DNA from 3 places in the Massilia suwonensis genome. Region 2 is predicted to be linked to each of the others. Evidence: predicted binding sites of a transcription regulator. Region 2 holds the regulator's gene; each other region holds the start of a gene.
The links. Region 2 encodes HrcA, which represses chaperone genes, less so after heat shock. Its sites were predicted from a motif close to TTAGCACTCNNNNNNNNNGAGTGCTAA; they were not measured.
Positions count from the first base shown of each region.

Region 1: a site for HrcA is predicted at 1,346-1,372, ahead of rpoH (RNA polymerase sigma factor RpoH). Genes of this name have one in related genera too.
Region 3: a site for HrcA is predicted at 1,385-1,411, ahead of groES (co-chaperone GroES). Genes of this name have one in related genera too.

Region 1 is NZ_JBHSMR010000001.1:464,669-467,942, reverse strand. It holds gene ACFPQ5_RS02025 (VOC family protein) at 1-199, opposite strand, end outside; gene rpoH (RNA polymerase sigma factor RpoH) at 321-1,214, opposite strand; gene ftsX (permease-like cell division protein FtsX) at 1,741-2,661, opposite strand; gene ACFPQ5_RS02010 (cell division ATP-binding protein FtsE) at 2,658-3,274, opposite strand, start outside.
Region 2 is NZ_JBHSMR010000013.1:2,637,219-2,640,492, forward strand. It holds gene ACFPQ5_RS19975 (outer membrane protein assembly factor BamE) at 1-46, opposite strand, end outside; gene fur (ferric iron uptake transcriptional regulator) at 125-559, shown strand; gene hrcA (heat-inducible transcriptional repressor HrcA) at 851-1,882, opposite strand; gene ACFPQ5_RS19990 (HAD family hydrolase) at 1,957-2,673, opposite strand; gene ACFPQ5_RS19995 (hypothetical protein) at 2,891-3,274, shown strand, end outside.
Region 3 is NZ_JBHSMR010000013.1:2,021,065-2,024,338, forward strand. It holds gene ACFPQ5_RS17225 (EVE domain-containing protein) at 1-264, opposite strand, end outside; RNA gene ssrS (6S RNA) at 339-520, opposite strand; gene ACFPQ5_RS17235 (cell division protein ZapA) at 567-878, opposite strand; gene ACFPQ5_RS17240 (hypothetical protein) at 875-1,120, opposite strand; gene groES (co-chaperone GroES) at 1,498-1,788, shown strand; gene groL (chaperonin GroEL) at 1,824-3,274, shown strand, end outside.

The sequences.
Region 1 (3,274 bases), on a different contig from region 2:
CGGACGTCGCCTTGTTGGTTCCCCCATACGCCGACTGATAAACCTGCACCCGCGCGGCGCCGCTGCGGTAGGTGAGGAAATCCGGGTAGTGGCTGCGCCCGCTGTCTTCCTCGAGCCCCAGCACCTCGCCGTAGAATGTGCGTGCAGCAGCGATATCGCGTACGCCGACCGTCGCGATCGCATCCGTGTTTGCCAGCATGTCCGCCTCCATGGGTGAGAATCGATACGCTACCCCCATCCTGTCGGGTACAGCGCGCGCTTGCCGGGCAAAAAAAAGCGGCCCTCGCAGGGCCGCTGTGTCTTGCTACATGCCTGGCGCCTTACACGTACGCCGCCAGCGCACCTTTCATCTTCTTCAAAGCCGCCGACTCGATCTGGCGAATCCGCTCGGCCGAGACGCCGAACTCTTCGGCCAGCGTGTGCAGGGTCGCACCCGAACCGTCGTCATTGGCCAGCCAGCGCGCTTCGACGATGCGGCGCGAGCGTGGGTCGAGCTTGCCCAGCGCCGTTTCCAGGCCTTCGCTCTGCAGGCGCGTGACCTGCTCGGCTTCCAGCACCTTGGTCGGCTCCTGCTGGTCGGACGACAGGTAGGCGATCGGCGAGAACTTGTCGTCTTCGTCGTCGGTCGGCGCTTCCAGGGCGATGTCGCGGCCCGAGAGGCGGGTTTCCATCTCGATCACTTCCTCGCGCTTGACGTCGAGCATCTTCGCCAGGTCGTCGACCTGGGTCGGGGTCATCGCGTCCAGGCCGGTCTTGTTGCTGCGCAGGTTGAAGAACAGCTTGCGCTGGGCCTTGGTCGTGGCGACCTTCACCAGGCGCCAGTTCTTGAGGATGTACTCGTGCATCTCGGCCTTGATCCAGTGCATCGCGTACGACACCAGGCGCACGCCCTGGTTCGGGTCGAAACGCTTCACGGCCTTCATCAGGCCGATGTTGCCTTCCTGGATCAGGTCGGCGTGCGGCAGCCCGTAGCCGAGGTAGCCGCGCGCGATCGACACCACCAGGCGCAGGTGCGAGAGCACCAGCTTTTGCGCGGCGTCGAGATCGTTCGCTTCCCGCAGGCGCTTTGCCAGCGAAACCTCTTCCTCGTGGCTCAACATCGGCAGGCGGTTGACGGCGGAAATATACGCGTCGATGTTACCGAGATTGCCGGTGAAGCCGAGGTTCAGGGCACGGCTGCTGGTCGGAACCAATGCGGATTGTGCGGACATCATGTTTTTCCTCGTAGAATAATCTTTGCTGCATCGGCCGGTCAGCGGGACATCCCGGAGCCGGTTGCACGCTGTTGTTTCGATGCGTGCCCAATGCGGATCAGACCTTGTTTACCTTCTCTTGAGCACATATATTAGCACTCTCCATGTGAGAGTGCTAGCGACCCCCGGGCTTCTGCGGGTCGTTTAAGTTTCATCAAAGTATTTCTCTACGGTATCGAAAAAATGGCTGATTTACTGTAGAGCAGAACCCTGCATAACTGTTGAGATAGATTAAATGTACTGGGCTTGCGTGTGCTGTCAGGACTCAGGTTACGGGCGCGGGACCGGCATTTTCTGTTAATTGGCGCACCGAGAAAAGGCATCCAGAGCGGCTTGCGCATCTGTCTGGCGCGGCAACGGCATGCGCGCCTACAAGCCGGGGCGTGAAAATTCGCATGGCGGCACCATATCCGGATGCCCGGGCGCCAAATGAAAAAGGGCGACAAGGACTGGCCCTGTCACCCTTTTATTAAGCAAAAAACAATGCTTAGCGCATGCGCGCCAGGTGTCGTTGCACTGAGAGCAAGGCGCCGGTCAAGCCAAGGCCGGCGCTGATCGCCAGCAAACCCGCAGCTTCCAGGGGACCCAATGGTGCCAGCTGGAATTCCGAGGCGTACAGCCTTGCGAATTCGGCAATCGCACTGTTCAGCGGATTCAGGGCCAGCATTACCGCGCCCAGGGCGACGGCGCCGGCGCACAGGCCGAGCAGGGCGCCCGTGTAATAGAAGGGACGGTGGATGAAATTATCGGTCGCGCCCAGCAGCTTGGACACGGCAATTTCCTCGCGCTGGGTCAGGACCTGCAGGCGGATCGTATTGAACACCACCGCGATCACCACCGCGCCCAGCGTGATTGCCAGCAGCAGCAGCGCCAGGCGCAGGATGCCGAGCAGGGCGGCCAGGCGTTTCACCCAGGCCGAATCGACCTGCACGGTATCGACCCGGGGCAGGGCGCCCATCTGCTCGACGATGCCGTCGATGCGCGCGGCCTCGGAGGTGCTGTTGAAACCTTCCAGCTTCATCACATAGCTGTCGGGCAGCGGGTTCTCGCCCAGGGTGTCGAGGGCGGCGGACAGGCCGCTGCGGTCTTTCAAATCGTCGAGTGCCTTTTCGCGTGGCACGAACACGATTTTCGCGTTGCTGCCCTGCAGGATCTGGCGCAGCTGCGGCTCCAGCCCCTGGGCGTCCTCGCGCGTCGCGCCGGGATTGAGGAACAGGCTCACTTCCGGATCGACCGACAACTGCTCCGACATCGGGCGCACATTGTCGAGCAGGGTGATGCCGGCGAAGGGGAGCGCGAGCGCGACCGCGACGACCAGCACGTTGAACAGGAAACTGCCCGGCGCCTTGCGCAGGGTAGCCAGGGCCGCGCCGAGCGCGAACTGGTGCTGGCGGATCCACGGGCTCATGCCGCACCTCCCACGTTGCCGGCAGAAACCAGCTCGCCGTGCTCGAGACGGATCACGCGCGCCGCGCCGTCGAGCACCTGCTCGTCGTGGGTCGAGATCAGGCAGGTCACGCCGACCGAATTAAAAGCGCGCAAGGCGTCGAGCACCTTGTCGGCCGCCACGCGGTCGAGATTCGCCGTCGGTTCGTCCGCCAGGATGATCTGCGGCCGGTTGACGATGGCGCGCGCGATCGCCACGCGCTGCTGCTCGCCGCCCGACAGTTCGAGCGCCTGGGCCTTGGCGCGGTCGAGCAGGCCGACCTTGTCGAGCGCGGCGCGGGCGCGCTGCTCGGCGCCGGCCTTGGGCGCACCCGTCACCAGCAGCGGCAGCATGACGTTGGCCAGGATGTTGCGGTCGTTCAGCAGGCGTTGGTGCTGGAAGATCAGGCCGAGCTTGCGGCGCAGGAAGGGGATGCCGGGTTTGCCCAGCTTGCCGATGTCCTGGCCGAACACGACCACGCGTCCGCTGCTGGGACGCTCGATGGCGGCGATCATCTTCATCAGCGTCGACTTGCCGGCGCCCGAAGGACCGGCCAGGTAGACCAGCTCGCCCTTGTTGATGTTGAGGGACACCT
Region 2 (3,274 bases):
GGGCCCGGGCCTTGGAGCGATGAACAAGGGCATCAAAGACGCGCATAAGTAACCTCAAAACGTTTAGCGGGAGCTTCCAAAACGCTATATCATAAAGCACTCCGCCCATCTACGAGTAACAAACATGAGTAACAAACCGACCGACCTGAAGGCGAGCGGCCTGAAGGCGACCTTGCCGCGCCTGAAAATCCTCGAAATTTTCCAGAACAGCGAAGTGCGGCACCTGACGGCGGAAGACGTCTATAAAATCCTGCTGGCCGAGAACATGGACGTGGGCCTGGCGACCGTCTACCGCGTTTTGACCCAGTTCGAGCAGGCCGGGCTCCTGAACCGCAACCACTTCGAAACCGGCAAGGCGATCTACGAACTGAACGCCGGCTCGCACCACGACCACCTGGTCTGCCTCGATTGCGGCCACGTCGAGGAATTCTTCGACGAGGAGATCGAATCGCGCCAGAACAAGATCGCCAGCGAACGCGGTTTCAAGATCGCCGAACACGCGCTGGCCATCTACGGCAATTGCACCAAGGTGGCCTGCCCGCACCGCGGCAACAATTGAGCAAGCTGCACCCGCAATGCACAACGGCGCCAATGGCGCCGTTTTTTGTTACAACCTGCATCCACCCGTAGAGCGTGTGAAAAAATCGTCAGGGCAAGGCGCATCGTCGAAGACAGTACGAGGGTACGGCGAGACGATGCAACGCGGCCATGGCGATTTTTTCACACGCTCGTAAGGTGGGCGGGTCCCCCGCCCACGAGTTCGACGCATGAAAACCTGTCGCGAGGTTTCTGGCGCTGGTTGAACGCGTGGGCGGCGGGAGCCGCCCACCTTACGGGTACATGTCAGCCGTTAAGAGTTGCTCAAGGCATTCGACAGCAGCTTCGCCGTAATGTCGACAATCGGAATCACGCGCTCGTACGCCATCCGGGTCGGCCCGATCACGCCCAGGGTGCCGACGATCTTGCCGTTCACCTCGTAGGGCGCGGTGACCACGCTCATCTCGTCCATCGGCACCAGCTTCGATTCGCCGCCGATAAAGATCTGCACCCCGCCCGCCTTGCTCGACATGTCGAGCAGCTGCATCAGGCCGGTCTTTTGCTCGAACATCTCGAACAGCTGGCGTAGCGAACTCATATTCGAGGACAGGTCGGACACCGACAATAAATTGCGCTCGCCTGAAATCACCATCTCCTCGCTGCCTTCGGCCATCGCCTCGCTGCCCGCTTCCACCGCCGTCTGCATCAAGCCGCCGATGTCTTCGCGCAGCTGGCGCAATTCGCCGGTCAGGCGCAGGCGCACGTCGTCGAAACTGAGGCCGGCAAAATTCTGGTTCAGGTAATTGGCCGACTGCACCAGCTGGGCCGGCGTGTAGTCGACGTCGGTCAACAGCAGGCGGTTCTGGACGTCGCCGCGCGGATCGACGATCACCAGCAGGATGCGTTTTTCGGACAGACGCAGGAATTCGATCTGCTGGAACACGGACTCGCGGCGCGGGCTTTGCACGACGCCGGCGAATTGCGTCAGCGAGGACAGCATCTGCGCCGCGTTGGCGATGATCTTTTGCGGCTGCTGGGCGGCGATGCGCATGCGCTCGGGATCGACGCCGTGCTGGCCGTGCTGGCCCTCCAGGTGCTGCACCGTGAGCAGGGTGTCGACGAACAGGCGGTAGCCGCGCGGCGTCGGCACCCGGCCGGCCGAGGTGTGGGGGCTGGCGACATAGCCCATTTCCTCGAGGTCGGCCATGATGTTGCGGATCGTGGCCGGTGACAGGTCGAGGCCGGAAATCTTCGAGAGCGCACGCGACCCGACCGGCTGGCCGTCGGCAATGTAGCGCTCGACGAGGGCTTTCAGCAGGGTTTGGGCTCGGGGTTCAAGTTGCATGGAAGTAGAAGCGCGCGGAATGGTTGCACGGCTATTATGCACCCTGGAAGGCGCCCTGTGCGTGCAGAGTAGGCTCAGGCGTGCTCGCGCTTGAGCCAGTCGATCAGGTCATCCATATTCGAAACGATCGCATCGGGCTGCACGCCCTCTTCCAGGTGCCGGCGGCTGGCAGTGCGGTTCATCCAGATGCCGCGCAGCCCGGCGCGCTGGGCGCCCTGCACGTCGAGGAGCAAATCGTCGCCGACGTAGACGGCGTCCTGCGGGGCCACGCCGAGGGCGTCGCAGGCGGCGTGGAAGATCGCCGCGTCCGGCTTGGCGCGGCCGAAACCGGGCGCCGACACCGAGGCGTGGAAATGGTGGGCCAGGCCGATGGTCTGCAGGTCGGCATTGCCGTTGGTAACCGAACCGATCAGGACACGTCCCTTCAGGCGCAGCAGGCCGGGCAGGACGTCGTCGTAGGGAATCACGGCGTTGCGGGCGGCGAAGAATTCGGTCATCGCCAGTTCGACCTTGTCCGCGTCTTCGCCGGCCTGTTCGAAGGCGGCGATCAGGCCGGCGCGGCGCAGCGCACCGAGGTCGAGCTGGAATTCGGGCCGGCGCGCCAGCAATTCGAGCCTGGCCTGGCGCAGGCTGTCGATGGTGAAGCGTTCGGCCACGCGCGGCGCATTGCTGGCCAGCCACTTGAACAGCGTCTGCTCGGCCTGGAGGATGACGGGGGCGATCGGCCACAGCGTGTCGTCGAGGTCGAACAGGATGGCTTTGGGCCAGGGGCGGCGGTTGGAGGGCTTCATCGGTGGCTGTCGTTTGGGAGAATCCAGCATAGCGAGGCCAGCAGAGAATTGCAAATGCGTGCAAACGGGTACGAGCGCGTGCCCGTCGTTACACCGTGATACAAACCCTAATGAGCCCGGGGCTTGTCAAATGCTCTAAAATGATGGGCAAACTTTCCAGCATGTGGCCAGGCGCCTCCGCTTGCGCGCCTTGCCCCTCCCCTTTTTTGGAGAAATTATGATTCGTTCCCCCCTGCGTGCCGGCATTGCGCTGGCGTGCGCGCTGAGCCTGTCCGCCTGCGGCGGCGGCGACGGTGATGTCTTTGTCGGCGGCACCATCAGCGGCTACACCAAGTCCGGCTTGGTGCTGACGAACAACGACGGCCCGCGCTACGAAGTCCCGGTCGGCACGACCTTCGTCTTCCCCGACCTGGTCGAGACCGACGCTACCTATAACGTGAAAGTGGTCGCCTCGCCCGACAACACCCAACCGTCGACGCCGGGCGGCACCGACGGCTGCAAGGTGGTCGAAGGCACCGGCACCGGCAAGGCCGTCTTCAGCATCTCGAGCGTGCAAGTCGTCTGCACCCTGAAAACCTTCCCGCTGACGGTGCGCGTCAAC
Region 3 (3,274 bases), 620 kb from region 2:
CGGATCGAAGTATTTGCCGGCGCTATCGAATTGGCTCGCATCCGGATAAGGGCCGCTCACGACTTCTGCAATCCCCGCGACACCGGGAACCGCGCAACTGGAGTGATAAAACAGGATGCCGTCGCCGACCTGCATCGCATCGCGCATGAAATTACGGGCCTGGTAGTTGCGCACGCCGAACCAGGCGACAGTCTGTCCGGGCGCTGCGAGAACGTCGTCGAAACTGACTTCATCGGGTTCGGATTTCATCAACCAGTAGCGCATCTGCTTGGGACTCCAAAAATAAGCGGGCATAAAAAAACGGCTGCGTGCATTTGCCCGCAACCGCTTTCATGGAATGTAGCCCCGCCTGTGCCGTTTTTTGCCGGCATCCCGAACCTGATGGCTCAAGGTGGTCACAGTCAGTCCAATTTCGGGTTCGTCGATCTAGCGACGCTCACGCCCATCAAACACTATCCCGCAACCTATGCATGTAAATGGTTCAAGGAATATATGGCAATCTCGAACACCGCAGGGTGCCTCGCAGTTTACTCGCTTGAGGCTTCATGTCAAACGAATTTGGCCGCTCAGGACAAATTTTCTTGCGGTGCCAGGGCCTGGTCGAGGACGCTGTGCATGACCTCGAGTTTTTGTTTCACTTCGAGCATCGTCATGTCCGACAAGGGTCCCTGCGGCGACTTGACCGACAGGAATTCTGCCGCCACGCTGAGCGCGGCCATGACCGCGATGCGGTCGTTGCCCTTCACTTTCCCGGAGTCGCGCAGCGCGGTCATCTTGCCGTCGAGGTAGCGCACGGCATCGCGCAGCGTCGCCTGCTCGCCTTCCTTGCAGGCCAGGCGGTAGGGCTGGCCCATGATCGTCACATCCAGGTAAATCATCGGGCGGCCTCGGCATCAACGGGTTCGGCGTCTTCGTCTTCCTCTTCTTCCGGCGCCGGCAGTTGCTCGATCACGGCTTCGACCCGGTGCTGGACTTCGGTCAGGCGCTCGAGATAGGCCATGTTCTCTTCGCTCAGCAGCTTGTTGGTCTGCTGCAGGAGCGCGTTCTCGCGGCGCAGCGATCCGACCAGCGCAGCAAGGCGCTCGATTTTGTCGGATAGGTCTTGGAATTCGGAAATCATTCGTAACTATAGGTCTGATATGGTTTGACAGTCAACATGATAGCGTGTCATGCGACTTGACTGGATTTCTTAACACTTTGATCCCGATCAATCGCCCGCCAACAGTGCGTCAAGCCCCGCGCCATCGGTGCTAGTCTCTCCGCTTTGTCTTCGCGCCATGGCGAACTGGCAACTCATCCACCAGGCATGGTTTGAGCACGATCAGCTCAATGCAGTTTATTTCGCAACATGGCCGCTTGAAATGCCCCATTATCGTCCCTATAATTAGCACTCGTTAGATGAGAGTGCTAACAACCTCTTCCAGGCCGCGGCGCAGATGCGACGCGGCACACAACGCAAACAAAGCTAGTCCAAACCACTGAATAAAGGAGTTTTGCATGAACCTTCGCCCTCTGCACGATCGCGTTATCGTGAAGCGTCTCGACCAGGAAACCAAGACTGCCTCCGGCCTGATCATTCCTGATGCAGCCGCCGAGAAACCAGACCAGGGCGAGATCCTGGCTGTCGGCAACGGCAAAGTCCAGGACAACGGTCAAGTCCGTGCACTGGAAGTCCAGGTTGGCGACCGCGTCCTGTTCGGCAAGTATTCGGGCCAGACCGTCAAGGTCGACGGCCAGGAACTGCTGGTGATGCGCGAAGAAGACATCATGGCCGTGCTGGTCAAGTAATCCTCCCCTCAGAAACTCTCTCGGAGAAATAAAAAATGGCAGCTAAAGAAGTTATTTTCGGCGACGCAGCGCGCGCCAAGATGGTTGAAGGCGTCAACATCCTCGCCAACGCAGTCAAAGTCACCCTGGGTCCTAAAGGCCGCAACGTCGTGCTGGATCGCGCCTTCGGCGCACCGACCGTCACCAAGGACGGCGTCTCGGTCGCGAAAGAGATCGAACTCAAAGACAAGCTCATGAACATGGGCGCGCAGATGGTCAAGGAAGTCGCCTCTAAAACCAGCGACAACGCCGGCGACGGCACCACCACCGCGACCGTGCTGGCACAAGCCATCGTGCGCGAAGGCATGAAGTTCGTTGCCGCCGGCATGAACCCGATGGACCTGAAGCGCGGCATCGACAAGGCCGTCGCCGCCACCGTCGAAGAACTGGCCAAGATCGCCAAGCCATGCACCACCTCGAAGGAAATCGCGCAAGTCGGCGCGATCTCGGCCAACTCGGACTACTCGATCGGCGAGCGCATCGCTGAAGCGATGGAAAAGGTCGGCAAGGAAGGCGTCATCACCGTCGAAGACGGCAAGTCGCTGAACGACGAACTCGACATCGTCGAAGGCATGCAGTTCGACCGCGGCTACCTGTCGCCTTACTTCATCAACAACCCGGACAAGCAAGTCGCCATCCACGACAATCCGTTCGTCCTGCTGTGCGACAAGAAGATCTCGAACATCCGTGACCTGCTGCCGGTGCTGGAGCAAGTTGCAAAAGCCGGCCGTCCGCTGGTCATCATCGCCGAAGACATCGAAGGCGAAGCGCTGGCGACCCTGGTCGTCAACAACATCCGCGGCATCCTGAAGACCGTTGCCGTCAAGGCTCCTGGCTTCGGCGACCGTCGCAAGGCCATGCTGGAAGACATCGCTGTCCTGACCGGCGGCCAGGTGATCGCCGAAGAAGTCGGCCTGACCCTGGAAAAGGTCACGCTGGCGGAACTGGGCCAGGCCAAGCGTATCGAAGTCGGCAAGGAAAACACCATCATCATCGACGGTGCAGGTTCGGCTGAAAACATCGAAGCGCGCGTCAAGCAAGTGCGTATCCAGATCGAAGAAGCGACCTCGGACTACGACCGCGAGAAGCTGCAAGAGCGCGTGGCCAAGCTGGCCGGCGGCGTTGCCGTGATCAAGGTTGGCGCTGCCACCGAAGTCGAAATGAAGGAAAAGAAAGCACGCGTGGAAGACGCGCTGCACGCCACCCGCGCCGCGGTTGAAGAAGGCATCGTGCCAGGCGGCGGCGTCGCCCTGCTGCGTGCCCGCGCCAACCTGCAAGTGCAAGGCGACAATCCTGACCAGGAAGCCGGCATCAAGATCGTCCTGCGCGCAATGGAAGAGCCGCTGCGCATGATCGTCCAGAACGCAGGCGAAGAAGCATCGGTCGTCGTCTCGGGCGTGCTGGCCGGCCAGGGCAACTACGGCTACAACGCCGCCAACGGCACCTA